4 regions of the Micromonospora sp. M71_S20 genome follow, and region 3 is predicted to be linked to each of the others. Evidence: riboswitches for the same ligand, from Rfam matches in the RefSeq annotation. Region 3 holds a riboswitch; each other region holds the start of a gene.

Region 1 (7,675 bases), 2.1 Mb from region 3:
GGTGATGGTGCCGTGGATGCGGGTGCCGAACGCGAACTCGAAGCCGGAGAGGTAGTCCATCCAGGTCCAGGGGTCGACGAACATCCGCACCTTGTCCTCGGTGAACAGCGGGTGCGAGGTGTGGATCGGGATCTTGCTGGTCCTGCCCCGGTCCCCGGGGGCGTCGCCGTAGAGCAGCGTGCCGAGCGTCTTGAGGTCCTGCGGCAGGTAGCGCAGGTTCGGGTACCGGTCCTGGTGCCGGGCGATGATCTCCGCCATCGACGTGACGTACGGCGAGACGGTGAGCGCGAGCCTGTCGTCGGGCGACAGCGACGCCTTCCTCTTCTCCACCCGCAGGCTGTCGCCGTGCAGGAACATCGACGGACAGCCGATCACGTCGACGGCCGAGAAGCCCAGGGTGCGCAGGTAGTCCCGGGTGATCTCGCCCCGGACGCCGATGCTGTGCGAGCGGTCGAGGACCGCCCGTACGAACCGGGTCACCACGTCGTCGATCGGGCGGAGGTACTCCCGGTCGCCGTTGACGTCGGTCTGCACGCCGACCCCGAGCACCACCACCGGGATCTTCAGCTGCTCGATGAGCTTCGTCATGGCCTCGACGCGGTGGGCGTAGCTGCGGCGAAAGGCGTTGGCGAGCGGTACGACGTAGACGTCGTACCGCTCGTTGATCATGTCGGCGTCGCGCGGGTTGATCCTGAACTCGGTCGAGGTGATCTCGGCGGTGGCGGTGCGCAGGAGTTTGTGGGCGGCGTGGCTGAAGACGAGGTTGCCGTTGTTGTCGCCGATCCAGTTCCGCTCGTGCGTCTCCTCGGGCGAGTAGACGTCGAACGGGCCCTTCTTCGCCCGCATCAGGATCCGCTGGTGCATCCGTCCCCGCCTCTCGTCACCTCCGGGTCTGGGAATACTAGCCACCGATCGGCCGCAACCCGGACGGCCGCCACCGCCGTCACGCGCGGGGACGGAACGGTCACCCAGGGACGACAGGAACGGGGATTCCCCCACGGGACAGAACGGGCACTCACGGACGGGACGGAACAGAGCCTCAGGTGCGGCGGGTAGGGTGCCCGGCGGGGCGGCGCCGACCGGTGGGCCGCCCACGGGCCCCTCGGGGCGCCTGGGGACGGGGTCGAGGAGGAGACGTACGTGCTGGTGACCCTGCGGATCGTCGGGATGCCGGCATGAACGACGCCGCGACCGCCGCGCCGGCCGTCCGGCCCGCGTCCCCGGCCAGCCGCCTGCCGTCGCTGACCGGGCTGCGCTGGGTCGCCGCCCTGCTCGTCTTCGGGTTCCACGTGGCGACGATGGGCATCATCGCCGAGCCCGGCCAGAAGGCCGTCGTGGACTGGGCCTTCGCCCTCGGCCTGTCGGGCGTGCAGTTCTTCTTCATCCTCAGCGGCTTCGTGCTGGTCTGGTCGGCCCGACCCACCGACACCCGTCGGGCGTTCTGGCGGCGCCGGGTGGCCAAGATCTGGCCGAGCCACGTGGTGCTGTGGGCGGCGGCCCTGGCGGTCGCGGCCTGGCTCGCCGACCCCGTGGACCGGTTCGTCGCGGTGGAGAACCTGTTCCTCCTCCAGGCGTGGGACCCCCGGCCGGGCCACTTCTACAGCATCAACACCGTCAGCTGGTCGCTGTCCTGCGAGTTCTTCTTCTACCTCTGCCTGCCGTTGGCGCTGCCGCTGATCCGCCGGGCCCGGCCGTGGGCGCTGTGGGCCGTCGTGGTCGCGGTGCCGCTGCTCATCCTGGCGCTCTGGCCGGCCCAGGCGCTGGTGCCGGAGGAGAGCCGCTGGTGGTTCACCCAGATCTTCCCGCCGGTGCGGTCGCTGGAGTTCTGGATGGGCGTGGCCGCCGCCGAGCTGATGCGGCGCGGCCGGTGGCGTGGGCCGGGCCTGCCGCTGGCCAGCCTGGTCTTCGTGGCGACCTGGGTGGTCGCCGCGCAGTGGGTCCGCGCCGAACTGTGGGCGGCGCTGCTCTCGGTGGCGTACATCCTGGTCATCGCCGCGGCCGCGGACGCGGACGTGCGCGGGCGGCGCTCGCCGTGGCGGTCCCGTCCGATGATCTGGCTCGGTGAGGTCTCCTTCGCCTTCTACCTGGTGCACGTCCTGGTGATGATCACCGTCCTGCGGCTCACCGGCGACTGGGGCGTCGGCTTCACCGGCTGGCGGGGGCCGGCGGTGGTGCTCGGCTTCCTGCTGGTCAACCTGGCCCTGGCCGGCCTGTTGCACCGCGTCGTCGAGACGCCGATGATGCGGTTGCTCACCCCGCGCAGGCTGGCCCGGGCGACGCCGCGGGACGGGGGCGACGCCGGGACGCACTCCGGCGGCCCCGGGGCGACGCCGCCGGGGGAGCGGGGCAACGCCGTGCCGCGCCCCCGGACCGCCGATCCGCACGACGACCACCGACCGGCGTACGTCGACTCGCGCTGACCGCCCCGGCGACCGCAGTGCCCGCCGACGAAATCCCGACCGTTTCGGTGACGCCGGTCACCCCGTCGGCGAACCGGTCATCCGGCGCGGCCCGGTCGATTCCCGCCGGGGTTTCGGCGCCGATGTCCGCCACTCGTCCCGTTATCACCCGGAGGCGCCCGCAGAAACGGTCGTCCCATTGAGTCGCGTCAGTGGCGAAGTGCCCGCAAAAATTGTCTCCCGATCAAGGTTTAAGCAGGTGGGACGGGGTTGGCAGGGCGCGGACCGGCCAGTAATGTCGGCGCGTCCGGTGCGGTACCCGATCGCCAGAGGCGACGCCGCGCCGACCCGCCTAATCGTGAACGACGAACCGGGGACCCAGTGCTTGTTGGGGTGAATCCGCGGGCCCGTGGGCCCGTGGTAGGGCGTTCTTCCCGCCCGAATCCGTCAGCTAACCCGGTCGGCGGTGTCGGAAGGAGTTCCATCCTCATGCCACACCCGTCCACCCCTCGGTTCCGCCGTCTCCACGGCGCCGCGGTGCCCGCGCTCGTCCGCCCCCAGGTCACGAGCTGACCCACCGGTCACCGTCCGTCGCCCGGCATCCCGGGCGCATCCCCTGAGTGGCCCACACCCGCCCGGACGCCCGTCCGCGCGGTCGGTCCGTTCTGCCCTCGGCGCGGACCGACGGCCGCTCACCCCCGAGCCCGTGGAGGAAACCGTGAAGCACCACCTCAAGCGACAGTTGCGTCGCCTCACGTCCGAGCGTCCGTACCAGCTGGCCGCCGCGTCCGCCGCGGCGCTCGTGCTGGCGTCGGGCACGGGCGCGCTGTTGGCCGGAGCCGACGAGGCCCCCGCCGCCGCGCAGGCCCCGGTGGCCGCGACCGAACTGCGGGACGACACCGCGGCCTCGCGCAGCCAGGCCAGGGCCGCGACCGCCCCGTCCAGCGCCGCCCCGGCCGCGTCCAGCGCGGCCCCGTCGGCCCGCGCCTCCAGCGCCGCCCCGGACCCGGACCTGACCCGCAAGCCGGAGCCGCCGAAGCCCCCGGCCGCCAAGACCCTGGACTACGACTACCAGGCCCAGACCACCTTCTACAACTGTGGTCCGGCGGCCGTCCGGCACGCCCTCAGCGCCGCCGGCATCGTGCGCAGCCAGGACGCCCTCGGTGCCCAGTTGGGTACCGACCAGATGGGCACCGACTCGGCCCAGGACACCACCCGCGTGCTGAACGCGGTGGTGAAGGGCGACCCGTACCGGACCCGGATGATCCCTGGTGGCGCGGCCACCCCGGCCCAGATGGACCGGCTCCAGGCCGACGTCGTCGCGGCCATCGCCGACGGGCGGGGCGTCGTGGTCAACGTCGCCGGCAGCGCCACGGACACCGACGGCGGCTGGCACTCCTTCCCCGGCGGCCACTACATCGCCGTGGTCGGCTACCAGGACGAGGGGCGGCTGGTGAAGATCGCCGACTCGGCCAACCCGGCGACCGCCTCGTACTGGATCAGCACCATCGCCCTCGCGAACTGGGCCGCCACCCGCGGCTACTCCGCCTGAGCGACACCGTCGGGCGTCGGCCCCCGGATTCCGGGGCCGGCGCCCGATGTCGTGTCCGGGTCACGGCCCTCGCTCACGGCGTCCGGTGGGTGGCACACTGCGCCCATGGTCGATGAGTCGGGTGACCGGGACGGCCGGCGGGTGCTCCTGCTGCTGCACGGCATGGGTGCGACCGGCGACGTGTGGCTGCCCCGGGCGCCGCTGCTGGAGCGTCGGTGGGCGGGGCGGTGGCTGGCGCCGGACCTCGCCGGTCACGGCTGGTCGCCACCGCTGCCGGAGTACTCGTTCCCGGGCCTGGCCGCGCGGATCGCCGCGGGGCTCGCGGCGGGGGACCGGCTCGTCGTGCTGGGGCACTCCCTCGGCGGGGTGGTCGGTCTGGCACTGGCCGCCCGCAGCGCCGGGCTGCCCGTCGACGCCATGGTCGGGCTCGGCATCAAGGCCGTCTGGTCGCCGGCGGAGCTGGCGAAGGCGGGTGAGTTGGCGGCCCGGCCGGTGACCTGGTTCGCCAGCCGGGACGAGGCCGCCCGCCGCTACCTGCGGGTGGCCGGACTGACCGGGCTCTTCGCCCCGGACCATCCCGTCGTGGAGGCCGGGCTGCGGCAGGTCGACGGTCGCTGGCGGCTGGCGATGGACCCGGCCGCGTTCGGCGTGGGCGCGCCGGACCTGCCCGCCCTGCTGGCCGCGACCGACGTGCCCGTGCTGCTGGCCCGCGGCGAGCACGACCCCATGGTCACCGACGCCCAGCTCAGGGAGCTGGGCGTGCCGGTCGCCACCCTGCCCGGCCTCGGGCACAACGCCCACGTCGAGGCCCCCGAGGCGGTCCTGGACCTCGTCGACTACCGCTGACCGTTCCCACCCGAGGCAGGGCGTCAGGTGGCGGGGGAGAGTGTCGCCTCGTCCGGGTCGAGCGGCAGGTCGGCCCCGCCGGCGCGCGGGGCAGGTGCGTTCCACTCCCCGTCGAGCTGGCGCCGCGCGGCCTCCAGGAACGCCTCGGCGTACGACTCGGCGGGGAAGTCACCCAGGTAGCGGCTCCGGGTGGCCCATCGCGCCGGAGCCAGCGGATCGGTGTCCAGCAGCGCGGTCAGCACCTCGTCCGCGTTGGACATGTCGCGCCGCAGCACGTAGCCCGACCCGGCGAGCGGGAACTGCTCGGGGAACCGGTCGCCGGAGTCCACCATGTCGGTCACCGCGTACGGCTTGCCGGAGTAGAGGTAGTCGGAGATCACCCCGGACACGTCGGAGATCAGCGCGTCCGAGCGGTTCACGCACTCGGTGAGGGTCAGCTCCCGGCTGGCGGCGGCCCCGAAGACGTGCTGCCGGCCGCTGCGGGCCCGGTCCGCGGCCAGCAGTTCCGTGAGCCGGCCCAGCTGCCGGGCGGAGGCCGGGTTCTGCGAGGTGTACGGGTGGGCGCGCAGGATCACCGTCGCGCCCCGGTCGAGCAGCCGGCGCAGCAGGGTCTCGGCCACCGGCAGGGAGCAGTAGTTCGCGTCCGCGTTGTGCCCGGTCCAGGTCGGCGTGTAGAGCACGGTCGGGTTGGTCCGGCCGTGCGCCGGCTCGGGGCGTACCTCGATCGACTCGACCTGCGGGCGGCCGACGACGACGAACTTCTCCGCCGGGATGTCCACCCCGGCGCGGGCGTACCGGTCGATGGCGGCCTGGCCGGCGACGAAGATCCGGTCGAAGATCGCCGAGACGGGGTTGGCGCTGGGGGCCTTGTCGCTGTCGCCGTGGTGCAGCTGGACGTGGGTCAGCTGGGTGAAGCGGATGCAGTGGCTGTTCTTCGCGCCGTGGTTGACGTAGAACGCCACCCGCAGGCTCGGCACCAGCGCCTCGTCCATCGCCCTGGTGGTGGGGCAGTAGACCACGGGCGCGCTGGTGGCCGCCGCGATCAACGGCAGGAACTCCGGCTCGCGCACCATCACCAGGAACGGCCGGCCGATCCGCTCCAGGTACGGCAGCCACATGGTGACCTGGTACTCCGAGCCGGGCGGCGCGGAGAAGTGCAGCAGGAACTCGGGCCGGTGCCGGCGCAGCGCGCGGGACACCGCCGAGCCGCCCGCGCCCGGGCGGAACCGGCGCCGGGCCAGGTCCAGCCCGATCGCCCCGGCGGCGGCGGCCACCAGCAGCACGGCCGCCAGCGCGACACCGGCCGGCAGGCCCGCGGCGGCCGCCAGCGCCAGCAGGGCGAGCAGCCCCGCCAGGGCGTCGCCGAGGCGGGCGGCGACCAGCGGCGTCCAGGAGCGCACCGGCAGGTTCGCGGCGCGCACCTCCAGGCCGCCGGCGTCCCGTAGCGGGTTGACCAGCAGCACCAGCCCCAGCAGGACCAGGGCGGTCACGGCCAGCGCGGGATCGAAGCCGGCGTCGAGGCGGCGGGCGTACCCGACCAGGATCGCCGCCGCGACCAGCGCGGTCTCGGCGGCGTTGTCGGCGCCCGGCCGCACCCGCCGCTCCCAGGTGGCTGCCGCGAGGGCGGCCACGGCCAGCCCCAGCCCCCAGCCGGTCGCGCCGGTCAGCGCGACGACGAGGAACGCCAGCACCGCCAGGCCGGTGGCCAGCGCGCGGGCGAGCAGCTTCCGAACCAGGTCACCACGCATGTCGGCTCCGTTTCCCGCCGTGGCCCGAAATCCGCGTCAGCCGGCGTCGGCCGGGCTGGCGTCCCGCTCCACCCGCGCCGGCCCCGGCTGGGCCGGCACCTCGCCCGGCGCGCGACGCACGTCGATGACCTGACCGGTCAGGTCCGAGATCAGCACGTCCAGCGACGACCGGGCGACGGTCTCGGCGGCGAGCAGGGTGTGCTCCGGCTCCTCGCCGAACGCCTTGGTGCGCATCGGGGTCGCGGTCCGCTCGGGGTTGACGCAGTTGACCCGTACGCCGAACTCCGCCCACTCGTCGGAGAGCGCCTGGGTGAGGTTGACCAGGGCCGCCTTGGTGGAGGAGTAGAGCGCGTAGCGGGCCCGGCCCCGGGTGTAGGAGCTGGAGGTGTAGAGCAGCAGCTGACCCTTGGTCTGCTGGAGGTAGGGCAGCGACTGGCGGGCCACGATGACCGGCCCCACGAAGTTGACCTGGAGCACCCGGTCCATGGTCTCCTGGTCCATCTCGGCGAGGGCGCCCTTCTCCAGGATGCCGGCGGTGACCACCACGTGGTCGATCCGGCCGGTGGCCTCGAAGGCGGTCTTCAGCGCCGCCTCGACGTCCTCGGCGCGCTCGACGTGGGTGCCGGTGCTGGAGCGGCTGAACGGGAAGACCTGCGCGCCGTAGCGGCGGGCCAGCTCGGCGAGGTCGTGGCCGATGCCGTAGCTGCCGCCGAAGATCACGATGGTCCGGCCGGTCAGCTCCTCGGTGTAGCTGCGCTCGTCGGTCACCCGGGGCGCCTGCGCGGCGGCGAGCTGGAACAGCTTGTCCGCCAGGTGCACGTCGACCGGGTGGGTGACCTTGATGTTCTCGTCGGAGCCGTCGATGACCTTGATCGGCGTGCCGGGCAGGTAGCGCAGCACCACGCCGCAGTCGTCGGTGGCGGCGAAGTGCGGGTCGCCCTCGGCGAGCCGGTAGGCCTCGCGGATGGTGCCCGAGCGGAACGCCTGCGGCGTCTGGCCCCGCCGCAGCGAGGAGCGCACCGGGATGTCGGTGATGCAGTCGTCCTCGTCGACCTGAACGATCGTGTCGGCCGACGGGATGGCCACGTCGACCGCCGAGTACGTCCAGAGCGCGTTCACGCACTCCCGGA
Region 2 (7,675 bases), 460 kb from region 3:
TTCGTGACCGGCGCCCCGCGCCACCCCAACCAGGACGCCGGGCACCGCGCCGCGGTCGCCGACGGGCAACATCCCTTCGCGGTGATCGTCGGCTGTTCCGACTCCCGGCTCGCCGCCGAGATCATCTTCGACCGTGGCCTCGGTGACCTCTTCGTGGTCCGCACCGCCGGGCACACCATCGGCCCCGAGGTGCTGGGCAGCGTGGAGTACGCCGTCACGGTCCTGGGCACGCCGCTGGTGGTGGTGCTCGGGCACGACTCCTGCGGGGCCGTCCAGGCGGCGCGTGCGGCGGACGCCACCGGCACCCCGCCGGTCGGGCACCTGTGCGCCGTGGTGGACGCCGTGGTGCCGAGCCTGCGCCGCGCCGCCGCCGAGGGGGTGGACGACATCGACCGGATCGTCGACATCCACATCGCGTACACCGTCGAGGCGATGCTGGGCCGCTCCGCCGTGCTCGCCGCGGAGGTGGCCGCCGGCCGCTGCGGGGTGGTCGGCATGTCGTACCGGCTGACCGCCGGCGAGGTGCGGACGGTGGCCTCGGTGCCCGCCCGTGGGGCCGACGCGCCGGAGCCGGCGGCCAGCGCCGCGCTCGCCTGACTCCGCCCGCCGACGGATCGTCGCGGCGGGCCCGCACGACGACAGAGGGCCGCTCCCGCGTCCGGCGGGGGGCGGCCCTCTGTGTGCGTGCGGTCCGGCTAGAGCAGTGACACGTGGACGTGGTCGGTGTGGTTCGACGGGCCACTGTAGGACTTCCAGCCGGTCGCCGGGAACCAGATCTGTCTGTTCCAGATCACGTAGTAGATGCCGAGCCGGTCGGCGTTGCGGACCAGGAACGCGGTGAGGTTGTTGCCGTACATGTAGGTGTCGTCGTTGTGCCAGGGGGAGAAGCCGCTGCGTTGCAGCGACCAGTCGCAGGCCCGGCCCTTCGGATGCTCGTACGGCCCGCCGGAGCGGTAGCAGCCGACGAACCGGTTGAAGCCGGCCCGCTTGACCTCCTTGTACATGTGCAGCGTGCGGGCGGTGATGCAGCCGGAGGTGGTGGGGTCGTTCTCGGTGCAGGACAGGGGCTTCCAGTCGCCGTCGGCGGTACGCCCCGGCGCGATCTTCGCCACCGGCGAGGTGGCCACCACCTTGCCGCTGGTCAGCCCCCTGCCACCGACCAGCGCGAGCGCCTTCTCCGCCTCGCGCTTGCCGCGCGCCATCTCGTTCGTCAGCTTCTGCTGCTCACGAACCTCGGCATCGAGCGCCAGCTTGGCCTGCTCGGCGCGGTCCTTGATCGCGTTCACCTCGGCGAGCTTCTTGGAGTTGACCAGGTTGAGCTCGTCGAGGGCGGCGGCGCGCCTGACGAACGAGTCGGGGCTGGCGGTGTCCAGCAGCATGGACACCGCGCCGATCCGCCCGGTGCGGTAGGACTGGGCGGCGATCTGGCTGACCTGGGGGGCCAGCGCGTTCAGCTCGGCCTGCGCCCGGTTGACCTCCAGGGCCAGTTCGAGCTGGCGCTCCTCCGACTTCTTCAGCTTCGCCTTGGCCTGCACGTAGGAGCGGTTCCGGGCCTCGATGAGGTCGTCGAGCAGCTTGGGCTCGTCGTCCCCGTGCCCGGAGGGCTGGGGCGGGGTGGCCGCGGCCGCCGCCGGGAGAGGCCCGGCGAAGACCGCCAGGGCGGCGAGTACGGCCACCACGGGCGTCAACCAGCGGCGTAGGGGTGCCGTCACAGTTTTCCCTTCCGTCGACCGCCGACCGGGTTAGCTGACGGGTTCGGGGCGGAAGTGGCCCCTACCGCTGTCGCGGATTCACCCCACGTACCTGGGTCCCCGGTTCGCCTCGCGGCGATTGGGCGGCGGCACCGCAGGCGCCGCTGCGCGCCTTCGGCGGTGACCGGCAGCGAGGTTACCCGAGAACACTCCCGGGGATCTACGTCCCTAAGCCGACTAAATGCGTTATTTCGTAATGGCGGACGGTGAGCAGTGACGCGTTTATCAGGCCGTACGTCCTGTTCGGTCACGCTGAGGAGTGTCACCATGCGGTGTCCGTGCTCCTGTCCCGGTCGGGCCATCCGGCGGGAGCGGCGGACGGCGTGTCTCCGCGCGGCCCGCTGAGGGCCTCCAGCGCCTCGGACCGGTCGGTGGCCGGCCGGGGCGTCGGCGCGGGCGCGGCGCGGTCGGTGGCGTCCCCGCCGCGGCGGCCCGCCGTGGTCGCCAGGGCCGCCAGCCCGGTGGTCAGTGGCACGGCGGCGATCAGGCCCAGGGTGGCGACCGCGCTGCGGACGATCTCCTGGGCGAGGAACTCGCTGGTGAGAAGTTGGGTCACCGCCCGCGAGTCGGCCGTCAGCAGGAGCAGCACCGGCAGGGAGGCGCCGGCGTACGCCAGCACGATGGTGTTCACCGTCGAGGCGATGTGCGCCCGGCCGACCCGGGTCGCCGCCCGGTAGAGCTGCGTCCGGGACAGCCCGGGGTTGGCGTGCGCCAGCTCGGTGACCGTGGCGGCCTGGGTCACCGTGACGTCGTCCAGCACCCCGAGGGAGCCGATGATGATCCCGGCCAGCAGCAGCCCGTGCAGGTCGACGTCGGCCTGGTACATCGACAGGGTGGTGGCGTCCTCGGAGCCGAACCCGGTCAGGTGGGTCGCGGCGGTGGCGATCGTGCCGAGGACGCCGGTCAGCACCAGGCTGCCCAGCGTGCCGAGCACGGCCACCGAGGTCTGCGCGGTCACGCCGTGGGTCAGGTAGAGCACCACGAACATGATCAGCGCGGCGCCGACGACCGCGACCAGCAGGGGCGGGCTCCCGGCGCCGATGCCCGGCAGCACGAAGGTCAGCAGGATGGCGAAGCTCGCCGCCAGGCCGGCCAGCGCGGCCAGCCCGCGCCACCGCCCGAAGGCGACGATGGCGGCCGCGAAGAGCGCCACCAGCCAGACCAGCGGCTTGCCGCGCTGGTGCTCGGCGATGTTGTAGGTGCTGGCCGTGGGGTCGGCGGGGTCGGTGAGCTCGACCAGGATGATCTCGTCGTCCACGGCGACGGTCGGCGCGCCGGGGCCGGCGGGCACCGGCGTCTCCACCTGCTGGCCGGCGTCGGGACCGTCCTGCACCCGTACGGTGACCCTGCCGCAGGGGCCCTGCGACCCGCCGGGGCTCCCCTCCGGGATCTCCGGGGTGGGCGGGCACGGCTCCGTCACGACCCGCGTCACCGTGCCGTGGTAGCGGGGCGCGTCGGTGCCGGTCGGCGGGTCGGGCGCGTCCCACGGCCACAGCACCAGGGCGGCGATCAGCGTGGCGACGAAGAGGGGCACCACCGTCGCGACGAGGATCCGCCGCACCCTCGGCGGGGCGGACGGAGCGGGACGGGTGTGGTCGGCGCCCAACGAGTTTCTCCCAACGAATCCAGGGCGGGGTACGTGCCGGCGGGCCGGTCGGTTCACCCGTCGCCGCGTGGCCGGGACGGGGATCGCTTCCGTGCGGCGGTGCGGTCACGTACCGCGGTCCCGGGCCTCCGTCCGGTCGCGGGTGGTCGGTGCCGCCGCCCGGCGCGGCGCGCGGGGCGGGCGGTGCGGAATCCGGAGGGCCACCGGCCGAATGGTAGCCACCCCGGCATCCGGGCGCAGGTCGTGCGGGTGGTGTCGGGGTGTGGCGTCGCCGTGTGCCCGCGTTTCGTCGCGGGGCCGAGGGGCGGGGCGGGTCAGCCGCGCTTCATCAGGCGGCCGACGGCGGCCATCATCTCGGTGGCCATCTCGTCGGCGCGCCCCTCGGCCGCGCCCTCGTGCATGCAGTGCCGGGCGTGCCCGTCGAGCAGGCCGAGCGCGACCTTGTCCAGGGCGGCCTGGATCGCGGAGATCTGGGTGAGCACGTCGATGCAGTAGCGGTCCTCGTCAACCATCTTCTCGATGCCACGGACCTGCCCCTCGACGCGGCGCAGCCGCGCGAGCAGCTGGTCCTTGGTGGCGGTGTAACCCCTGATCGGGGTGGGCGTCGGTGTGGTCATGGGGACGAGGATAGCTTACCCCTCGGGGGTATGGTACGTTCGTTCCTGGCCGGGATACCCCCACCGGGTACCGGTACAAAGGCACGGGCACGGGTCCGCCTCCGATTTACCCCCGGGGGGTATATGCTGGGGGCGGCGAGAGGAGAGTTCGATGATCACCACGACGTACCAGGTGCAGGGCATGACCTGCGGGCACTGCGCCACCGCGGTCAGCACCGAGGTCGGCGCGATCCCGGGCGTCAGCGACGTCCAGGTCGACGTCGCCGCCGGTCGGGTCACCGTCACCAGCGAGGGCCCGTTGGAAACCGACACCGTGCGCTCCGCCGTCGACGAGGCCGGTTACGACCTCGTCGGCGCCTGAGATCGGGCACGGGGGAAACGAGGTACACCATGAACACGGCGACGAAGCTGAGCGGTTTCGCCCTCGGCCTCGCGGTGGTGTTCGGCGCGACGTACGGGGTCGGCCGGGTGGCCGACCCCGTGGCGCCGCCCGCCGAGGCCCCGCACGAGGCCGGCGGGGGGCACGGCGAGGACGGCGGAGCCGGACACGGGGGCGACAACGGCGCGGCGCACCTGCCCGGCGGCCTGCTCGTCTCCGACCGTGGCTACACCCTGCGTCCGGTGGACGCCCCGGCCGGGCAGTTCGCCTTCCAGGTCACCGGCCCGGACGGTCGGGCGGTGACCGCGTACGACGTGGCGCACGACAAGCGCATGCACCTGATCGTGGCCCGCCGCGATCTCTCCGGCTTCCGGCACGTGCACCCGGAGATGGCGCCCGACGGCACCTGGCGGGTCGACTCGCCGCTCGCCGGGCCCGGCGTCTGGCGCGCGTTCGCCGACTTCACCCCGACCGGGGGCGAGGCGCTGACCCTCGGCGTCGACGTGACCGTCCCCGGCGCACTGACCGGGCGGCCCCTGCCCGCGCCGGCCACCAGCACCACGGTCGACGGCTACACCGTCACGCTCGCCGGCGCCCCGCAGCCCGGCCGCACCGCCGAGCTGACCCTGACCGTGAGCCGCGACGGCGCGCCGGTCACCGACCTGGAGCCCTACCTGGGTGCGTACGGTCACCTGGTGGCGCTGCGCCAGGGCGACCTGGCGTACCTGCACGTGCACCCGCACGGTGAGCCGGGCGACGGGCGGACGCGACCCGGCCCCGAGGTGAGCTTCTCGGCGGAAATGCCGTCGGCGGGCGCCTACCGGCTCTACCTGGACTTCAAGCACGGCGGCGTCGTGCGTACCGCCGAGTTCACCGTCGTCGCCGGCAGCCCGACCGCGCCGGGTGTCCCGGCCACGACCGGCTCCCCGACGGCGGGCACGCCCGCCGTCACGAACTCCCCGACCGCCGACGCCGGCCACGGCGTCCCCGGTCACGGGCACGACTGACGGGAAGCGTGATGACCACCAAGCCCCTGCTGACGGCACCGAACCAGATCGAGCTGGCGATCGGCGGCATGACCTGCGCCTCCTGCGCCGCCCGGATCGAGAAGAAGCTGAACCGGATGGACGGGGTGACCGCCACCGTCAACTACGCCACGGAGAAGGCCACCGTCCGGTACGCCGACGAGGTCACCCCGGACGAGCTGATCGCCACGGTGGAGAAGACCGGCTACACGGCGGCCCTGCCGCCCCCGCCCACGCCCGCCGGTGGCGAACCGGCCGCCGAGCCGGTGGACGAGCTGCGCGGCCTGCGTACGCGCCTGTGGGTCTCGGCCGTGCTCACCGTGCCGGTGATCGTGCTGGCGATGGTGCCCGCCTGGCAGTTCGACTTCTGGCAGTGGCTGTCGCTGACCCTGGCCGCCCCGGTCGTGGTCTACGGCGGGCTGCCCTTCCACCGGGCGGCCTGGATCAACCTGCGGCACGGCGCGGCGACCATGGACACCCTGGTCTCGCTCGGCACCCTGGCGGCGTTCGGCTGGTCGGTCTGGGCGCTCTTCCTCGGCACGGCCGGGACGCCGGGGATGACCCACCCGTTCAGCCTCGCCATCAACCGCTCCGACGGCGCCGGCAACATCTACCTGGAGGCGGCGGCCGGGGTGACCGTGTTCATCCTCGCCGGCCGCTACTTCGAGGCGCGGGCGAAGCGGACCGCCGGCGCGGCCCTGCGCGCCCTGCTCGAACTGGGCGCCAAGGACGTCGCGGTGCTGCGCGGCGGCGCGGAGACCCGGATCCCGGTGGACCAACTCGTGGTGGGGGACCGGTTCGTGGTGCGGCCCGGCGAGAAGATCGCCACGGACGGCGTGGTCGACGAGGGCACCTCGGCGGTCGACGCCAGCATGCTCACCGGCGAGTCCGTCCCGGTCGAGGTCGGCTCGGGCGACTCCGTGGTCGGCGCGACCGTCAACGCGGGCGGCCGGCTGGTCGTCACCGCCACCCGCATCGGCGGCGACACCCAACTGGCCCAGATGGCCAGGCTGGTCGAGCAGGCGCAGACCGGCAAGGCCGCGGTGCAGCGGCTGGCCGACCGGATCTCCGGCGTCTTCGTGCCGATCGTGATCGCCCTCGCGGTGGGCACCCTCGGCTGGTGGCTCGGCAGCGGGTCGGGCGGCACCGCCGCGTTCACCGCCGCCGTGGCGGTGCTGATCATCGCCTGCCCGTGCGCCCTCGGGCTGGCCACGCCGACCGCCCTGCTGGTCGGCACCGGCCGGGGCGCGCAGCTCGGCGTGCTGATCAAGGGGCCGGAGGTGCTGGAGTCCACGAAGCAGGTGGACACCGTCGTGCTGGACAAGACCGGCACCGTCACCACCGGCCGGATGACCCTGGTGGACGTGGTCCCGGCGGCCGGCGAGGACCGCGCCGAGCTGCTGCGGCTCGCCGGCGCGCTGGAGTCCGCGTCCGAGCACCCGATCGCCCGGGCCATCGCCGCCGGGGCGACCGAGGCGGGCACGCTGCCGCCGGTGACCGGCTTCGCCAACGCCGAGGGGCTCGGCGTGAGCGGGACGGTCGACGGTCGGGAGGTGCTGATCGGCCGGCCCCGACTGCTGCGCGAGCACGGCCTCGACGTACCGGAGGAGGTCGCGCGGGCGGCGGCCACGGCGGAGGCGAAGGGGCGCACGGCGGTGCTGGCCGGCTGGGGCGGCCGGGCCCGCGGGGTCCTCGCGGTGGCCGACGTGGTCCGACCGACGAGCCGGGCGGCGATCGCGCAGCTCCGCGCGCTCGGCCTGACGCCGGTGCTGCTGACCGGCGACAACACCACCGTCGCCCGCGCCGTGGCCGCCGAGTTGGGCATCGACGAGGTGATCGCCGAGGTGCTGCCCGCCGACAAGGTCGACGTCGTGCGGCGGCTCCAGGACGAGGGGCGGGCGGTGGCGATGGTCGGCGACGGGGTCAACGACGCCGCCGCGCTGGCCCAGGCCGACCTCGGCCTGGCGATGGGCACCGGCACGGACGTGGCGATCGAGGCGTCCGACCTGACCCTGGTCCGGGGCGACCTGATGGCCGCCGTGGACGCGATCCGGCTCGCCCGGCGCACCCTCGGCATCATCAAGGGCAACCTGTTCTGGGCCTTCGCCTACAACGTGGCGGCCCTGCCGCTGGCCGCCGCCGGCCTGCTGAACCCGATGATCGCCGGCGCCGCGATGGCCTTCTCCTCGGTCTTCGTGGTAGCCAACAGCCTCCGGCTGCGGGGCTTCCGCCCGGTCGCCTGAGCCCTCCGCACCGTGCCGCCGGCCCCACCCGCCAGGGGCCGGCGGCACGGATCG
Region 3 (7,675 bases):
ATGTGCTGGGCGATGTGCCCGTCCACCGAGCGCAGGGTGTAGTGCCAGCCCACCCGCTTCGGGTCCTTCACCAGGTTGACGCTGGGACCGAAGTAGCCCTCGGTGTCGTGGATGACGATGTACTCGATCTTCTGCTGCGCGGGCCGGTTCCCCAGGTCGTGGTTGCCGTAGTCGCCCAGCGTGGGGCCGTACTGCTGGTAGGGGGCCGGGATCCACTCGCAGGAGATGTCGCTCGGGCACTCCAGCCCGTCGGGCCGGGTGAGCTTGCGCAGGCGCAGCCGGTCCAGCCAGGAGCGGTCCGGCTGGATCGCGCGGCCGGCCAGCGTGACCCGCTGCCCGTCGTCGGTCACCCGGCTGTCGCCCGTGGCGATGGTGGCGTACACCTCGTTGGCGAAGGCCGCCGCGGCGTCGGCGCTGTCCGCGCCGGAGTACCGGGCCACCGCGCCGTACCAGGCCGCCGGGTCGGTGTCGGCGCCGACCGGGGCGCCGATCTCCTTCTGGTACGCGGCCAGCAGCGCCGCGCCGCCCCGGATGTTCGCCGTGACGTCCGTCCGCAGCGCCTCCTCGCTGGCGCCGGTCAGGTCGGCGGCGGCGTCGACGGTCCGGAGTGCGGCCTCGGCGGGCGGCGGAGCGGCCGGCGGCTCGTGGGCCTCGGCCAGGGACGGGCGGGAGTCGTCGCCGCGCGGGTCCTCGGTGCCCTCGTCGTGGTGCGTGCCGCCGGACATGGCGGCGACGTGCTCGGCGTCGGTGAGGTGCATCGGTCCGTAGCCGCCGCTGGTGCTCGGCGTGCCGGCGTTGGTGTCCCAGCGGGACTGCAGGTAGGAGACCCCGAGCAGGACGCTCTCCGGCACGCCGTACTCGGCCGCCGCGGCGGCGTACTGCTGCTGCCGGTCGTCCACCGGCGCTGCTGCGGCGGCGGATCCGGCGGCGGTGAGCGGCGTCGCCGCCATGGCGGCGGCCACGGCGGCGGCCAGCAGGACGCGTCTGCTCCTCGATGTCGCTGACAGGTGCATCAGACCCCCAGTTCGGACGGGCGAAGTTGGGGCCACCTTCGCCCCGCCCGCCGCCTCTGGTCAATACCTTTCCGTCAGACACTTCAAAAGGAAGGAAATCTTCGTCGCCCGGGTTGCGGATCCGCCCGGCCCGGGTGGGTACGGAGTGTCACTGCCCGCAGGGTTGCGGATCGATAACGGTCGTCTCTACTCTGGTCATTCGTCGGCCGGTGACAATCCGTCCAACCAGGGCGGTGACGGTCCGACACCGCCGAGTCGCTGAAGAGCGAGCCGGGGACCCAGGTTCCCCGGGGTGAATCCGCAGTCCTGCGGTAGGGCGCCCCTTCCCGCCCGAACCCGTCAGCTAACCCGGTAGGCGGTCCGGAAGAAGGAGTACGAAGCCCGGTGGCACACCATGCCCCGCGGCCACCGTCGACCCGGTCGGCCCTCGCCGACCCGGTGACGGCTGCGCCGCGCCCACGCTGGTACCGCTGCACCACCGCCCTCGCCGCCCTGGCCGCGTTCGCCGTCGTCCTGGCCGGCGGCGCCACGGCGGCCCATGCCGAACCGACGGTCGCCGAGATCGAGCGGCAGATCGACGAGGACTGGAACAAGCTCGAACCGGTCATCGAACGGCACAACGCCACCCGGCAGGACCTGGCCGCCAGGCGGAAGCAGGCCGACGCGCTCGCCGCGCAGATCGGGCCGCTGGAGAAGCAGGTCGACCAGGCGATGGCGGGCGCCGAGGGGCCGAACTCGTACGACTGCTCCGGCCTGATGCTCGCCGCCTGGGCGAAGGCCGGGGTCTCGCTGCCGCACAACGCCGCGCAGCAGCGCCGGGCCACCGCGACCGTCAGCCGGGGCGAGCTGCGCCCGGGTGACCTGGTCTTCTACTACAGCGACCTGCACCACGTCGGCATGTACGTCGGCGGGGGCTGGGTGGTGCACGCCTCCCGCGCCGGGGTGCCGATCAAGATGAAGAAGGTCGACGACGGCCCGATCCACAGCTACGGCCGGCCCGGCTGAGCCGGCGGGACGGGCCCTCTCCCGACGCCTCCCGTGCGGGAGGCGGGTCCGTCCCGGCCCGCTACGTGAGTCAGCGGGTCGGCCAGGTGCGCCAGTGCTGCCAGGAGCGGCTCGGGGTCGGCCCGCGCTGTCCCTGGTAGCGCGAGCCGTAGACGGCCGAGCCGTACGGGTGCTGGGCCGGCGACGAGAGCCGGAAGATGCAGAGCTGCCCGATCTTCATGCCCGGCCAGAGGGTGATCGGCAGGTTGGCCACGTTGGACAGTTCGAGGGTCACGTGACCGGAGAAGCCCGGGTCGATGAAGCCCGCCGTGGAGTGGGTGAGCAGGCCGAGCCGGCCCAGTGAGCTCTTCCCTTCGAGGCGGCCGGCGAGCTGGTCGCCGAGCGTGATCACCTCCAGCGTCGAGGCGAGCACGAACTCGCCCGGATGCAGCACGTACGGCTCGCCCTCCGGCACCTCGACCATCGACGTGAGGTCGTCCTGCTGCTGGGCGGGGTCGATGTGGGTGTAGAGGTGGTTGTTGAAGACCCGGAAGAGCTTGTCCAGGCGTACGTCGATGCTGGACGGTTGCACCAGCGCGGGCTCGAACGGCTCCAGCGCGAGCGTGCCCGCCTCGATCTCGGAGGCCAGGTCGCGGTCGGAGAGCAGCATCCGCACACCTTAGCGAGCGATGCGCGTGACCTGCGTGTCGGAGTGCATGTTCGAACGTTTGTTCGATAGAATGTCCGCATGGCTTCCTGGTCCGAATTCGCCGCCGACGAGCCCCGCCTCGCCGACGGGATCCGCCTTCTCATGCAGCAGTACGGGCCGGGCTTCGGCTACCTGGCCACCGTCCGCGCCGACGGCGGCCCCCGGGTGCACCCGGTCTCCCCGGTGATCACCGACGAGGGGCTCTTCTGCTTCGTCGTCGACTCGCCCAAGCGGCGCGACCTGGAGCGCGACGGCCGCTACGCGCTGCACTCCTTCCCGCCGGAGGAGAGCGACGACGAGGCCTACGTCGCCGGCCACGCCCAACCGGTGACCGATCCGGCCCGGGTCGCCCGGCTGGCCCGCAGCCACCGGGCCGCGCCGCAGGTCGACTGGCGGGTCTTCGAGTTCACCGTCGACGTGGCGATGCTGGCCCGCCGTGAGTCCGGCGTCGCGGGCGGCGCCGGCGAGGGGCACGGCCGGCCCGCCGTCCAGGTGTGGCTCGACCCCCGCGCGGCCGCCGGCGGCACCGCGCTCATGCCCGAGACCCGGTCGGGGTGCGCCGGCGACCACGCCGCCCGCCCCGCCGCCTGAGACGCGGTGCGGCGCCCTGGGCCGTCCCCCCTCCGGGGCGCCGCACCGTGACCCCCGCCCCCGTGTGCCCGGCCGCACAGACACCGGTGCCGGCCCCGTCGAGCGAGGCCGGCACCGGCGCGGTCGTACGGCGGAACTACGCCGCGCGGTACGCGTTCCAGGCGGTCAGCATGCGGCTGGCCTGCCCGGCGGTGAACTGGTACATGCAGGAGTCGTAGCTGTAGTCCATGAAGTTGGTGATCGGGTCGACGCCGGGCGCGGTGCAGGTGTCCCGACCGGTCGGGCAGCCCGAGGCCGGCGACGCCTCGGCCGCGGTGTCGCTGACGCTGTCGCCCGAGCCGGAGCAGCCGCCCTGGAAGGTGTGGTAGAGGTTCAGCCAGTGGCCGACCTCGTGGGTGCCCGTGTCGCCCTGGTTGTAGTTGGTGGCGGTGCCGCCCGGCAGCGACTCGCTCAGCACGACGACGCCGTCCATGCTGCTGAGCTTCCGGGTCGGGAAGGTCGCCCAGCCGAGCAGGCTGTCGCTCAGCTCGCCCAGGTAGATGTTGAGGGTGTTCTTGCCGCCCGTACGCAGCGAGGTCTTCATCGACCGCTCCGCCGAGGAACCCTGCACGATCGGGTACCAGGACGGGTTCGTCACCCGATTGATCTTCTGAAGCTGGAAGCTGAACGCGGTGGACGCGCCGCCGGTCGCCCCGCTGAACGACTGGTTCAGCACGCTGATCTGCGAGTTGATCATCGAGTCGGGGATATTGCCGCCGGCCCGGGTGCTGTTCTCCTGGATCACGTGCACCACCACGGGGATGGTGACGGTGGCGGCCATCGTGGAGGCGCCGGCGCCGGCGCGGAACCGCGCCCGCTCGCGCAGGGCGGCGGCCAGGTCGGCCTCGCGCTCGCGGGTCTCCGCGAGGGTCAGCTCGTTCGGCTCGTGCTTGGCACCGCCGCCGGGCTTGACGCGGGCGTCCGAGTGGACGTCGGCCGGCTCGACGCAGACCTCGCTCGGGGCGGCGGAGAAGGCCGAAGCGGCCGGCACGACGCCCACGGCGGCGGTGCTGAGCAGCAGCGCGAGGGTCGTCGACGCGACACCGGCCGTACGCCGGGTCAGCAGGTTGGGACGGAGTCCCATGGGCCCACCTCTTTCTGGCGGCGCGACAGGGGGTGTGTCACGCCGTGGCTGGAACGTTGGGCAGACGTTACAATCGATCGAGGTATTTGAGAACGCCCATATGTTGCCGCCGTGGAACTTTTTCCTGGCGGTACGCGTTCCATGATCGACGTACGGCGATGGGGGTGCGGCTCGCGGTCCCGGTTCGGACCGGGGCGCGCGGCTCGGGCTCGTCGGGTTGCACGACGAGGCGGCTCGTGGCTGGCGGTGGCGCGGCGAGTGGTGGGGCGGCTGGCGGTGGTGCGGCGGGCGGTGGCGCCACGCAATCTTGGTGAGTTCGGGCCCCTATGGGGGCCGTTTGCTGCCAAGATCGCGGCGCGGGTGGTGTCGGAGGGGTACCTGGGTGCACCGGCGTGACGACTCAGGTACAGTGGTGCCGCCTGCGGGTGTAGTTCAATGGCAGAACATCAGCTTCCCAAGCTGACAGTGCGGGTTCGATTCCCGTCACCCGCTCCATACGAAAGGCCCTGGTCAGGACGCGAGTTCCGGCCAGGGCCTTCGGCGTTCCAAGGCCAACGATCATGACGCGTGCCATCAGCCCCCGGTCATTCCCGGCCTGCTGGCGACCTCCGGTCGACATTGGACGGCCACGGCCACGGCGACGGCGAGATTCGCTAGCTCCCACCGCCAGCGTCCTCGATACTCACGACGTGATCGACAAAGACCCTCAGGCCCCGTGGCTGCCTCGCGTTCCTCACCCGGCTGACAGTGCGACGCTGCCTATCTACATGGTCATCTTCTTCTTCCTGGGTCTCGCCGGATTCGCCGCACACGGGCTGTCAGACGGCAGGGAAGCACTCGTCATTGCGGGCATCGTCTCGGGAGTGTTCTTCACGTGCTTCCTGATCCTGTTCGCGATCTACTGGACCGGATACCTACTGAAGGGACACGCCAGCTGGCAAGCCGAGCGCCAGGCTGAGTCCGATGGGCCATCCACGGGCCAGTAGCCAGAGGGCTGAGCGGGCACGGGCGGGTACGAGGCGCAACCAAACCGGCCACCGGCGTTTGCGCATCACGGCCGGTGGAGCCGCCCCTTCATGCGGACGGCACGGTCACCGCTTGCCGCCGGCCGGAGAGGCGGAGGGCCGCCGGGTGCGACGGTGCTGCCACAGCGCTCCGCCGAGAAACAGGACTCCCAGCCACAGATCCGGCCAGATGCTCCCTTCCGGCGCGAACACGCGGGCGTCCTTTGCCCAGTTCGACTCCTGAAGGTGAACCACCGTCATCGTTTCGCCGACCTCGGGAGATCCCTTCCAGGCCCAGAGATTCGTCTCGTCCCCTGAACTGACGCGTACCCGCACGAAGTCGCTACGGCCGCCGTGCCGCCCGTCCACGACCTCGGCCTGGGTGGTGACACCATTCGCGTTGAGGTAGAGCCCCTGACCGACGGTGAACAGGGCGAAGAGCAGCAGGAGTACGCCGGCGGCCGCTGCCAACCCCGTGCGCCATCTGCCCAGGCTGGGAGGCGGAGCCATGATCGGCTCGTAGCGGGGATGGGGAGGGGGCATGCGATGAGCATGCCAGGCAACAGCGGAGCGGGCCGCGGCCGTCAGGGCACCGGATCACCTTGCGGCTCGTCATGCGGACGGCTCCGCGGCCGTCCTCGGGGGTCTGACATGATCACGCCGTGCCCGACTCCGAGCCACCGAGGGCAGTTCGCCCGCTGGAGCCGCCTCCGCCGGCGGCGCGCACCGAACTGTCCACGCTGCTCGTGCTGCTGCTCACCTCGGTCGTGCTACTGGCGCTCTGTTTCGGCTGTGCTGCCTCCTGGCTGTACAACTGACCGAGGTCCGGCTCGTACACGTTGCACTCGGACTTGATCGCCAGCCCGACCGACGTGAACCCGGCGGACGACACCACCTCGTTCACCATCACGGCCAGCTGCACGGGTCCGATTTCCGTCTTCCGTTCCACGCCAAGGCCCTGACCAGGGCGGGAGCGCCGACTGTCGATTTCGACGCCCCTCGGGCGCGGGCCCGCTGTCGTACCGTGTGCCGGTGAACAGCCAGGATCGCAGTACGTACCTGGCCGCCGCCGCGGCCAACCTGACCTTCAACTCGCCGCTCAGCGAGGAGCGGGTGGCGGACCTGGTCCGGCGACTGGCCCCCACCGGGGCGGGTTGGCGAGCCCTGGACCTGGGCTGCGGCAACGGCGAGCTGCTCCTGCGGCTGTGCGCGGCCCACGGCATCGCCGGCGACGGGGTGGAGCGCGACGCCGAACGGGCCCGGCTGCGGGCGACGGAGCGGGGGGCCTCCGACCGGGTCACGTTCCACAGCGCTGACGCGGCCACCTGGGCCCGGCCCGCCCACCTCGTTGTCAACGTCGGGGCCGGCCACATCTGGGGCGACGCCGCGCGAGCCCTCGCCGCGCTGCACCGGCTCACCCTGCCCGGCGGCAAACTGCTGTTCGCGGACGGCTTCTACCAGGCCAGCCCCGGCGAACAGGTCCGCGAGACCTTCGGCGACATGCCCGACCTGGCCGGCCTGGCCCAGCTCGCCGTGGACGCGGGCTTCCGACCGCTGCACGTCGCCGTGTCCACCCTCGCCGAGTGGGACGACTTCGAGTCCGACTGGCGTGCGGGCATCGAACGCCTCGGCACGCCGGAGGCGCGCGCGTTCGCCGACGAGCGGCGCGTCGAATACCTCACCGGCTACCGCGACGTCGTCGGCTTCGGATGGCTGATCCTGACGCCGGCCTGAGCACCAGACCGCTCCGGCGACGTCGATGGTCCCGGGTGCGGGCCGGGGTCCGGGCTGGAGCCGCACCGGCCGGCCCCGACAACGGAGCCCGGGAAGCGGGGACCGCCGGTGGACCGCCGGCGGACGGTCCGGCGCTGCCCACGGTCCGGAGGGGTCGCCGCCTCAGGGTCTCCGCTCGTCGCCGGGCGCCGGGCGCGCGGCGAGGCGGTGCAGCCAGGCAAGGTCGGCGCGGTCCACGTCGCGCGGTTCGTAGCCGCTGTGGAACAGCAGCTGCTGGTTGACGGAGATGCAGTCGACCCGGCGACCGGCGATGGTGCCGGTGGTGAAGCAGCCCTTCGGCCAGCGGAAGCTGCCGCCGTCGAGGCCGGCCTGGTGGCCGTCGCCGGCCTCGTCGAACGTCAGCGGATGCAGGTCGACCCGCCCCCGCCCGTCGGCGGCGACCTCGACGCGGACCGGCCGCCAGTCGGTCTCGACGACGTAGCCGAGCCGGCCGAGAGCACTCAACGCCGCGGCTTCC
Region 4 (7,675 bases), on a different contig from region 3:
GGTGCTGCACGTCGGGCGGCTCGGCATCCGGGACGACGACGCGTCCACCCTGGTGGTCGACTGGCGGGCCCCGGCCGCCGCCGCCTTCTACCAGGCCACCCCCGCGCAGCCGCTGGGCGTGGTGCGGAGACGCACGATCCAGTCCTCCGCCGAGCGGGTCACCCGGATCGAGGACGACCTGCTCGATCCGGTCGCCGCGCCCGCCGACATGGCGGTGGTCGGCGACGGCGCGCTGCTGGCCACGCTGTCGAAGGCCACCGGCCGGGGGATGCGGGACATCGTCGCCACCATCCAGCGGGAGCAGGACGAGGCGATCCGCTCCCCCGGCTCGGGCGTGACGATCGTGTCCGGCGGTCCGGGCACCGGGAAGACGGCCGTCGCCCTGCACCGGGCCGCGTACCTGCTCTATTCCGACCGCAGCCGGTTCGCCGGGGGCGGCATCCTGGTGGTGGGCCCGTCCTCGGTCTTCGTCGAGTACATCGCCTCGGTGCTGCCCTCGCTCGGCGAGGACACCGCCACCCTGCACTCGCTGGGCACGCTCTTCGCGGGCATGACCGCCACCCGCACCGATCCGCCGGCGGTGGCGGCGGTGAAGGGCTCGCTGCGGATGCGGCGGGTGCTGGAGCGGGCGGCCCGGGACGCGGTGCCGGACGGCCCGACCGAGCTGCGCCTGCTCTACCGGGGCGCGCTGCTCCGGCTGGAGCGCCGTGAGCTGGACGGCATCCGCGACCGGGCGATGCCGCGGGGCGCCCGGCGCAACGAGGTGCGCCGGGCCGGCTTCGACGGGGTCTTCGCCGCGCTCTGGGCGCAGGCCCGCAGGTTGGGCGTCGGCCGGCTGCCCGAGCAGCGCGCGTTCGAGGACGAGATCGCCGAGCGGCCGGAGTTCCGGGAGTTCCTCAAGGCGTGGTGGCCCCGGCTGCACCCCCGGCACGTGCTGGGCTGGTTGTCCCGCCCGGACCGGCTGCACCGCTACGCCGGGGGGATCCTCTCCCGCGCCGAGATCCGGCTGCTGACCGACGCGTACCGGAGCCTCGACGCCGCCGGGCTGACGATCGCCGACATCGCGCTGCTCGACGAGTTGGACGCGTTGCTCGGCAAGCCGATGCGGCCGGCCCGGGCGAAGCGGGACCCGTTCCAGCTGGCCGGCGGGGTCCGCGAGCTGAGCACCTTCGCCGACCGGCAGCGCGCCGCCCGCGACGCGGCCCGGGAACGCCCCGACGACTACCGGGAGTACGCGCACGTGGTGGTCGACGAGTCGCAGGACGTCTCGCCGATGCAGTGGCGCATGATCGGCCGACGGGGTCGGCTGGCCTCGTGGACGGTGGTGGGCGACCCGGCGCAGACGGCGTGGACGGGGGATCCGGAGGAGCTGACCCGCGCCCGGGACCAGGCGTTGGGCCGGCGCAAGCGGCACCACTTCACCCTCACCACGAACTACCGCAACTCGGCGGAGATCTTCGCGGTGGCGGCGGCCGAGATCCGTCGGCTGCACCCGGACCTCCCGCTGCCCAGGGCGGTGCGCTCCACGGGCGTCGAACCGGTCGAGCTGGCGGTGCCGCCGGCGGAGCTGGAGGCCGCGGTGGTGGCGGCGGCCGGCGCGCTGCTCGCCGAGGTCGAGGGCACGGTCGGCGTGATCACGCCGGTGCCCCGCCGCGACGAGGTGGCCGGCTGGCTGGGCGGGCTCGGCGCGCCGCGCCTACAGGTGGTGACCAGCCTGGAGGCCAAGGGCATGGAGTACGACGGGGTCGTCCTCGTCGCCCCGAGCGAGATCCGGGCCGACCCGGGGTCAGGGGTGCGGACGCTCTACGTGGCGCTGTCCCGGGCCACCCAGCGGCTGACCACCGTCGACCCGATCGGCTGAGGATCCGTTACTTGCATACATAGCGATGTCAGCATAAATTGAACGCGAATCCGGACCCCCAGAGGGAGGATGAGCGCGTGGGCGCAGGTCATGACCACCATCACGGGTCGGTGGCGAACGCCGCCCACCGCCACCGGGGCCGGCTCTGGGCGGCGTTCGGGCTGCTCGCCGGCCTGATGGTGGTGGAGGCGGTGGCGGCCTTCCGCACCGGCTCACTGGCCCTGCTGAGCGACGCCGGGCACATGTTCACCGACGTGCTCGGCATCGGCATGGCGCTCGCGGCGATCGCCGCCACCCGGCGGGCGGGCGCCGACCCGCAGCGCACCTTCGGCCTCTACCGGCTGGAGGTGCTGGCCGCGCTGGCCAACGCCGCGCTGCTCTCCGGGGTCGCGGTCTACGTCGTGATCGAGGCGGTGCGCCGCTTCGGCGACCCGCCCGAGGTGCTGGCCGGCCCGATGCTCGTGGTCGCCGTGCTCGGCCTGCTCGCCAACGTCGGCGCCTTCGCGCTGCTGCGCTCCGGGGCGAAGGAGAGCATCAACGTCCACGGCGCGTACCTGGAGGTGCTCGGCGACCTGCTGGGGTCACTCGGGGTGATCGGGGCGGCGCTACTGATCGTCACCACCGGCTGGTGGTGGGCGGACCCACTGGTGGCGGTCGGAATCGGCGTGTTCATCCTGCCGCGCACCTGGCGGCTCGGGCGGGCCGCGCTGCGCATCCTGGTGCAGGCCGCGCCGGAGCACCTCCAGGTCACCGCGGTGCACGACCGACTGGCCGCCGTGCCCGGCGTCGCCGAGGTGCACGACCTGCACGTCTGGACGCTGACCTCCGGGATGGAGGTGGCCTCGGCGCACCTGACCATGGCCCCCGGCGCGGAGGTCGGCGCGGTGCTGGGCGCCGCCCGGGCCGCGCTGCACGACGACTTCCAGATCGAGCACGCGACGTTGCAGATCGAGCCGGGAGCGTCGCCCGGGGCCTGTGGGGCGGTCGAGTGGTAATGAGGACAACCTTAAATCTGGGAGGGTATTGTGGCTTTATGCCGGATTTGACTGTTAGTGGACGCACACCGTCCGTCACCTGCGGTGCACCAGTCACACCGGCACCGGTAGGCTCGGCTTCGGCCTCCGCCAGGCGGCACCCACCGGTGCCGGCGGTGGCCGCCGCCTAATCGCCCGACGGGGCGAACCGGGGAACCAAGTTCGTGGGGTGCATCCGCGTCAGCGGTAGGGATCTTCCGTCCCGAACCCGTCAGCTAACCCGGTCGGCGGCTGACGGAAGGACATGTGTATGCCAGTGATGGCACCCGTACGACGACGTGCCGCCCGCACGGCGGCCCTGATCGCCACGATGATCGCCCTCGGCGCCGCGGTGGCCCCGGTCACCGCCGCCCCGGCGGCGGCCGCCACCCGCGCCGGCCTGCTCGCCGCGGCTCCCGGCCAGGACGAGGAGGGCGGCACGCCCGCCCTGCGGGCCCAGTTGGAGGCCGCCAGCAAGGGCTACCTCGACGCCAAGCGCGCCCTGGACACGTCGGCCAAGCGGCAGCAGCAGCTCGCCGCGCAGCTCAAGACCACCGAGGTCGAGCTGACCGCGCGCACCGCCAAGGTCGGCGAGATCGCCGGGGCCGCCTACCGCACCGGCCGGCTCAGCGTGGCGTCCGCCCTGCTGAACAGCAGCTCCCCGGACGGCTTCATGGACCGCGCCGCGGCCCTCGACGCGGTGGCCGCCAAGGAGGACCGGGCCCTGCGCGAGCTCCAGGCGACCCGGGACGAGGCCACCCGCACCAAGCTGGCCCTGGACGGCGAGATCCGGGAGCAGCGCAAGCAGGTCAGCGTGATGGCCAAGCGCAAGGAGCAGGCCGAACGGGCGCTGACGGTCGCCAACCGCGAGCAGCAGCAACAGCGGCAGCAGTCCGCGGGCGGCGGCTCCTCGCCGGGCGGCACGTCGAGCAAGACGGCGAAGGCGGCGCCACGCAACTCCGACGGCTCCTGGCCGCGCGAGTCGTGCAGCGTCAACGACCCCACCCCCGCCAACGGCTGCATCACCCCGCGCACCCTGCACGCGCTCAACCAGGCCAAGGCGGCGGGCTTCACCCGCTACGTCTCCTGTTACCGCCCCGGCGGCTCGGGCGAGCATCCGAAGGGCCGGGCCTGCGACTTCGCGGCCCAGAAGGGCGGCTTCGGCGGCGACGCCACGGGCGGCGACCGGACGTACGGCAACAACCTGTCGGCGTACTTCGTGCGCAACGCCGACCGGCTCGCCGTGCTCTACGTGATCTGGTACCGGCAGATCTGGCTGCCGAGCAGCGGGTGGAAGTCGTACAGCGGGGCCAACGGCGACCCGTCCAGCGACCACACCAACCACGTGCACCTGTCGGTCTACTGACGCCCGCGCCCCGGCGACCCGCCCGGCGCGGGGTCGCCGGGGCACGACGGCGCCGTCGCCTCCGGCCGGGCCTGGCTGCTTCGCGGTCAGCCGGCCGGCGGCCCGGGCGGGTTCGTGTCGAGGGCCGCGGCGAGGCGCGCGGCCAGCCCGAGATGGGCGGCGCGGGCCTGGCGGAACGCGTAGCCGAAGAGCGGCGCGGGCGCGGCGAGGGTGATCTCGACCTCGATGCGGACCACGCCGTCGGGCTCCGCCCGCAGCCGGGTGTGGTTGCGCACCGTGGTGGCGGGCCACTGGCGGGCCACCGTGACGATCTCGTCCGGATCGTCGACGAGGACGTCAGCGCGGTAGGTGATCGGCAGGCGCACCGGCCCGGCGGCCAGCCGATCGGTGATGGCGTAGCTGGCGCGCGCGCCGGGACGGGGTGGCACCCGACGGACCCGGACGATCAGCGGGTGCAGGTCCTCCTGCCGGGCGGGGTCGGCGAGCAGTGCCGCGGCCTCCGCGAGGGAGCAGCGCGCCTGGACGGTGTAGCTGAAGGAACTTCGCCTGAGCACGCCGTCTCCCAGCGTCGGTGGTCGCCCGATCGTCGCGCATGCCGGGCGCGCTGGCAACGCCGCGCCGATCCCGCCCGGAGTCCGGACGTCCGGCCGCCGATCCCACTACGGTCAGCTGATGAATGGTCACTGCACGTGTCGGTCGGCGGAGGGCGGGCGCATGAACGGGTACGACGGATGAGCGGGCACGTGATGGTCTTCGCGCCCACGCCCCGACTGACGGTGACCGTCGACCAGCCCAGCGAGGAGCCGGAGCTGCACCTGCACCCCGGCGGGCAGGGCGTCTGGCAGGCCCGGATGGTGATGTCGCTCGGGGTCGACGTGGTGCTCTGCACCGCCCTCGGCGGCGAGATCGGCCAGGTGCTGGAGCCGCTGCTGGTCAGCGAGGGGGTGAACCTCAAGGTGGTGGTCCGCGACTCCGGCAGCGGCGGCTACGTGCACGACCGGCGCGAGGGCTCCCGGCAGGAGATCGTGGACGTGCCCGGCCAGCCGCTCAGCCGGCACGAGCTGGACGAGCTCTACAACCTGGCGCTCGGCGAGGGCCTGCGCGCCACGGTCAGCGTGCTGAGCGGGCCGAACGAGCCGTCGCTGGTCCCGGCCGACCTCTACCGGCGGTTCGCCGCCGACCTCGGGGCCAACGGCAGCCGGGTGGTGGTCGACCTCTGCGGCGAGCACCTCGACGCCGTGCTGGACAGCGGCGTCTTCTTCCTCAAGGTCAGCCACGAGGAGCTGATCGCCGACGGCCGCGCCGACGGCGAGGACGAGGAGCAGCTCACCCGTGCCCTGTACGACCTGCATGCCGGCGGCGCCGAGAACGTGGTGGTGAGCCGGGCCGACAAGCCCGCCCTCGCCCTGGTCGACGGCGAGGTCTTCGAGGTCGAGATGCCCCGACTGGAGGCGGCCGACCCGCGCGGGGCGGGCGACTCGATGACCGCCGGGGTGGCGGCCGTGGTGGCGCGCGGCGGTGACGTGCGCACCGCGATCCGTACCGGCGCGGCGGCCGGCGCGCTGAACGTGACCCGGCACGGCCTCGGCACCGGCCGGCTCGACTCGATCACCGGCCTGGTCGACCGGGTGCGCCTCGTGCCGGCCGGCAGCCGGCCGCAGGAGCGGACCAGCCCCGACGAACTGGCCGACCGGGCGGCCGGGCGATGACGCTGCGGGTACTGGTCACCAACGACGACGGGATCGCCGCGCCCGGCATCCAGGCGCTCGCGCGGGCGGCGGCGGACCGGGGCCTGGACGTGGTCGTCGCCGCGCCGCTGGAGGAGGCGAGCGGCACCAGCGCCGCGATGACCGCCGTGGAGCGCGACGGGCACGTGGTGGTCCACGAGCACCCGCTGCCGGAGGCGCCGGGGGTGCCGGCGTTCGCGGTCGGCGGCTCCCCCGGCTTCATCGCGCTGATCGCCGTGCACGGCGCCTTCGGCCCCCCGCCGGCGGTGGTGCTGTCCGGCATCAACCGGGGCGCGAACGCGGGACGTGCGGTGCTGCACTCGGGCACCGTGGGTGCGGCCTTCACCGCCGCCGCGAACGGCTGCCGGGCGATGGCCGTCTCGCTCGACGTGCTCTCGGCCGGGGAGGCCACGGCCGCCAGCGGGGGCGCCGCGGTGGCCGCCGCCGCCCGGGTACGCGACGCCGAGCGGCACTGGGCGACGGCCGCCCGGGTCGCCCTGGACCTGCTGCCCCGGCTCACCGCCGGGCCGGTGGAGAGCGTGCTCAACGTGAACGCGCCGGACCTGCCGCACAACCGGCTGCGCGGGGTGCGCCGGGGCACGCTCGCCACCTTCGGCCAGGTGCAGATGACGGTGGCGGACGCCGGGCACGGCTTCGTCCGCACGTCGCTGGAGGAGCCGGGGCAGGCCGTGCAGCCCGGCACCGACCTGGCCCTGCTGGCCGAGGGGTACGCCTCGGTGACGGCGATCCGCGCGGTCACCGAGGTGGCGGACGTCGACCTGTCGGGCCTCGGCGACGCCTGAGCGGAGCGCCGTCGGCGGGTCAGGCTCCGGGGAGGACCTCGGGGGTGGGCGCGCCGGCGTAGTAGGGCTCGGGGGCGCCGAAGAGGCCGAGCAGGCCGGTCACCCAGAGCTGCCGGTGCACGAAGCGGCTCGGCTCGGTGACGACGAGCTTGACGCCGCTCACCTCGGCGGTCTGGAAGCCGGCGACCATCGCGCTGATGCCGACCGAGTCGATGAAGGTGACGAGCCGCATGTTCAGCTCGATCCGGCCGGGGCGCCCCTTGGTCAGGACCTCGGCGATCGCCTCGCGCACCTCGTACGCGGTGTCGACGTCGATCTCACCCCGCGGGGCGATCTCGATGACACCACCGGGCAGGACCGACTTCACGATCGACAGGCTCACGCGAGCACCTCCACTCGCCCGTCCGACGGGCGCCTCATCAGTACGCGGGCCGCGACCGAGAGTATTCCTCTGACGGCCTCGGTCGCCACCCCTCGGGATGAGCAATTCGCGGATCAGGGCACAGCAAGTCGCCCTTATCCGGACTATTGACGTTTTGTCTACCCGACGATCAGCTGCTCGCTGACGCGTCGCGCCGCCCCAGGGTAGCCGGCTCCCTCCGGCCACGCCCAACAGCCGGCCCCCGGGCGTGGCCTCTTCCGCTTCGGCCCCGGGCCTTGCCCGTTCTGCCTAGCATCGGCTCGGAGACACGACTGCGACCGGGAGGACGATCGATGTTCAGGAGACTTGCCGCGCTGGCCGGCGTCAGCGCGCTGTTGGCCCTCGTACTGGCCTGCGGCTTCGGCGGCGGCGGAGGCGATGACGACGACGACGGTGACGACGACTTCGCGCGGGGCGTGCCCGCGGCGGTCGCCGTCCGCTGAGGCCGGGCCGCGGGCCGCCCGTACGGGGGTTTGCGGAACGG

What was found. Region 3 has a riboswitch for cyclic di-AMP ahead of DER29_RS11360 (C40 family peptidase). Riboswitches for the same ligand answer to the same signal wherever they lie in the genome.
Region 1: it holds a riboswitch for cyclic di-AMP, as region 3 does, so the genes downstream of both, DER29_RS01690 (C39 family peptidase) here and DER29_RS11360 (C40 family peptidase) in region 3, are expected to answer to the same signal.
Region 2: it holds a riboswitch for cyclic di-AMP, as region 3 does, so the genes downstream of both, DER29_RS09100 (hypothetical protein) here and DER29_RS11360 (C40 family peptidase) in region 3, are expected to answer to the same signal.
Region 4: it holds a riboswitch for cyclic di-AMP, as region 3 does, so the genes downstream of both, DER29_RS26120 (hypothetical protein) here and DER29_RS11360 (C40 family peptidase) in region 3, are expected to answer to the same signal.

What each region holds. Positions count from the first base shown of each region.
Region 1 is NZ_RCCV01000001.1:373,321-380,995, reverse strand. It holds gene DER29_RS01700 (polysaccharide pyruvyl transferase family protein) at 1-864, opposite strand, end outside; gene DER29_RS01695 (acyltransferase) at 1,176-2,420, shown strand; cyclic di-AMP (ydaO/yuaA leader) riboswitch at 2,739-2,880, shown strand; gene DER29_RS01690 (C39 family peptidase) at 3,106-3,951, shown strand; gene DER29_RS01685 (alpha/beta fold hydrolase) at 4,057-4,797, shown strand; gene DER29_RS01680 (CDP-glycerol glycerophosphotransferase family protein) at 4,821-6,545, opposite strand; gene DER29_RS01675 (bifunctional cytidylyltransferase/SDR family oxidoreductase) at 6,582-7,675, opposite strand, start outside.
Region 2 is NZ_RCCV01000001.1:2,023,242-2,030,916, reverse strand. It holds gene DER29_RS09105 (carbonic anhydrase) at 1-597, shown strand, start outside; gene DER29_RS09100 (hypothetical protein) at 696-1,712, opposite strand; cyclic di-AMP (ydaO/yuaA leader) riboswitch at 1,716-1,847, opposite strand; gene DER29_RS09095 (YibE/F family protein) at 2,014-3,357, opposite strand; gene DER29_RS09090 (metal-sensitive transcriptional regulator) at 3,672-3,974, opposite strand; gene DER29_RS09085 (heavy-metal-associated domain-containing protein) at 4,126-4,335, shown strand; gene DER29_RS09080 (hypothetical protein) at 4,365-5,360, shown strand; gene DER29_RS09075 (cation-translocating P-type ATPase) at 5,372-7,621, shown strand.
Region 3 is NZ_RCCV01000001.1:2,487,928-2,495,602, reverse strand. It holds gene DER29_RS11365 (N-acetylmuramoyl-L-alanine amidase) at 1-1,013, opposite strand, end outside; cyclic di-AMP (ydaO/yuaA leader) riboswitch at 1,252-1,385, shown strand; gene DER29_RS11360 (C40 family peptidase) at 1,398-2,018, shown strand; gene dcd (dCTP deaminase) at 2,089-2,667, opposite strand; gene DER29_RS11350 (pyridoxamine 5'-phosphate oxidase family protein) at 2,746-3,297, shown strand; gene DER29_RS11345 (zinc metalloprotease) at 3,434-4,420, opposite strand; tRNA gene DER29_RS11340 (tRNA-Gly) at 4,842-4,915, shown strand; gene DER29_RS11335 (hypothetical protein) at 5,110-5,406, shown strand; gene DER29_RS11330 (hypothetical protein) at 5,512-5,895, opposite strand; gene DER29_RS11325 (hypothetical protein) at 6,080-6,373, opposite strand; gene DER29_RS11320 (cyclopropane-fatty-acyl-phospholipid synthase family protein) at 6,457-7,158, shown strand; gene DER29_RS11315 (nucleotidyltransferase domain-containing protein) at 7,321-7,675, opposite strand, start outside.
Region 4 is NZ_RCCV01000003.1:204,799-212,473, reverse strand. It holds gene DER29_RS26130 (AAA family ATPase) at 1-1,861, shown strand, start outside; gene DER29_RS26125 (cation diffusion facilitator family transporter) at 1,939-2,856, shown strand; cyclic di-AMP (ydaO/yuaA leader) riboswitch at 3,010-3,141, shown strand; gene DER29_RS26120 (hypothetical protein) at 3,155-4,240, shown strand; gene DER29_RS26115 (SRPBCC family protein) at 4,327-4,794, opposite strand; gene DER29_RS26110 (1-phosphofructokinase family hexose kinase) at 4,972-5,949, shown strand; gene surE (5'/3'-nucleotidase SurE) at 5,946-6,770, shown strand; gene DER29_RS26100 (STAS domain-containing protein) at 6,790-7,152, opposite strand; gene DER29_RS34270 (hypothetical protein) at 7,485-7,634, shown strand.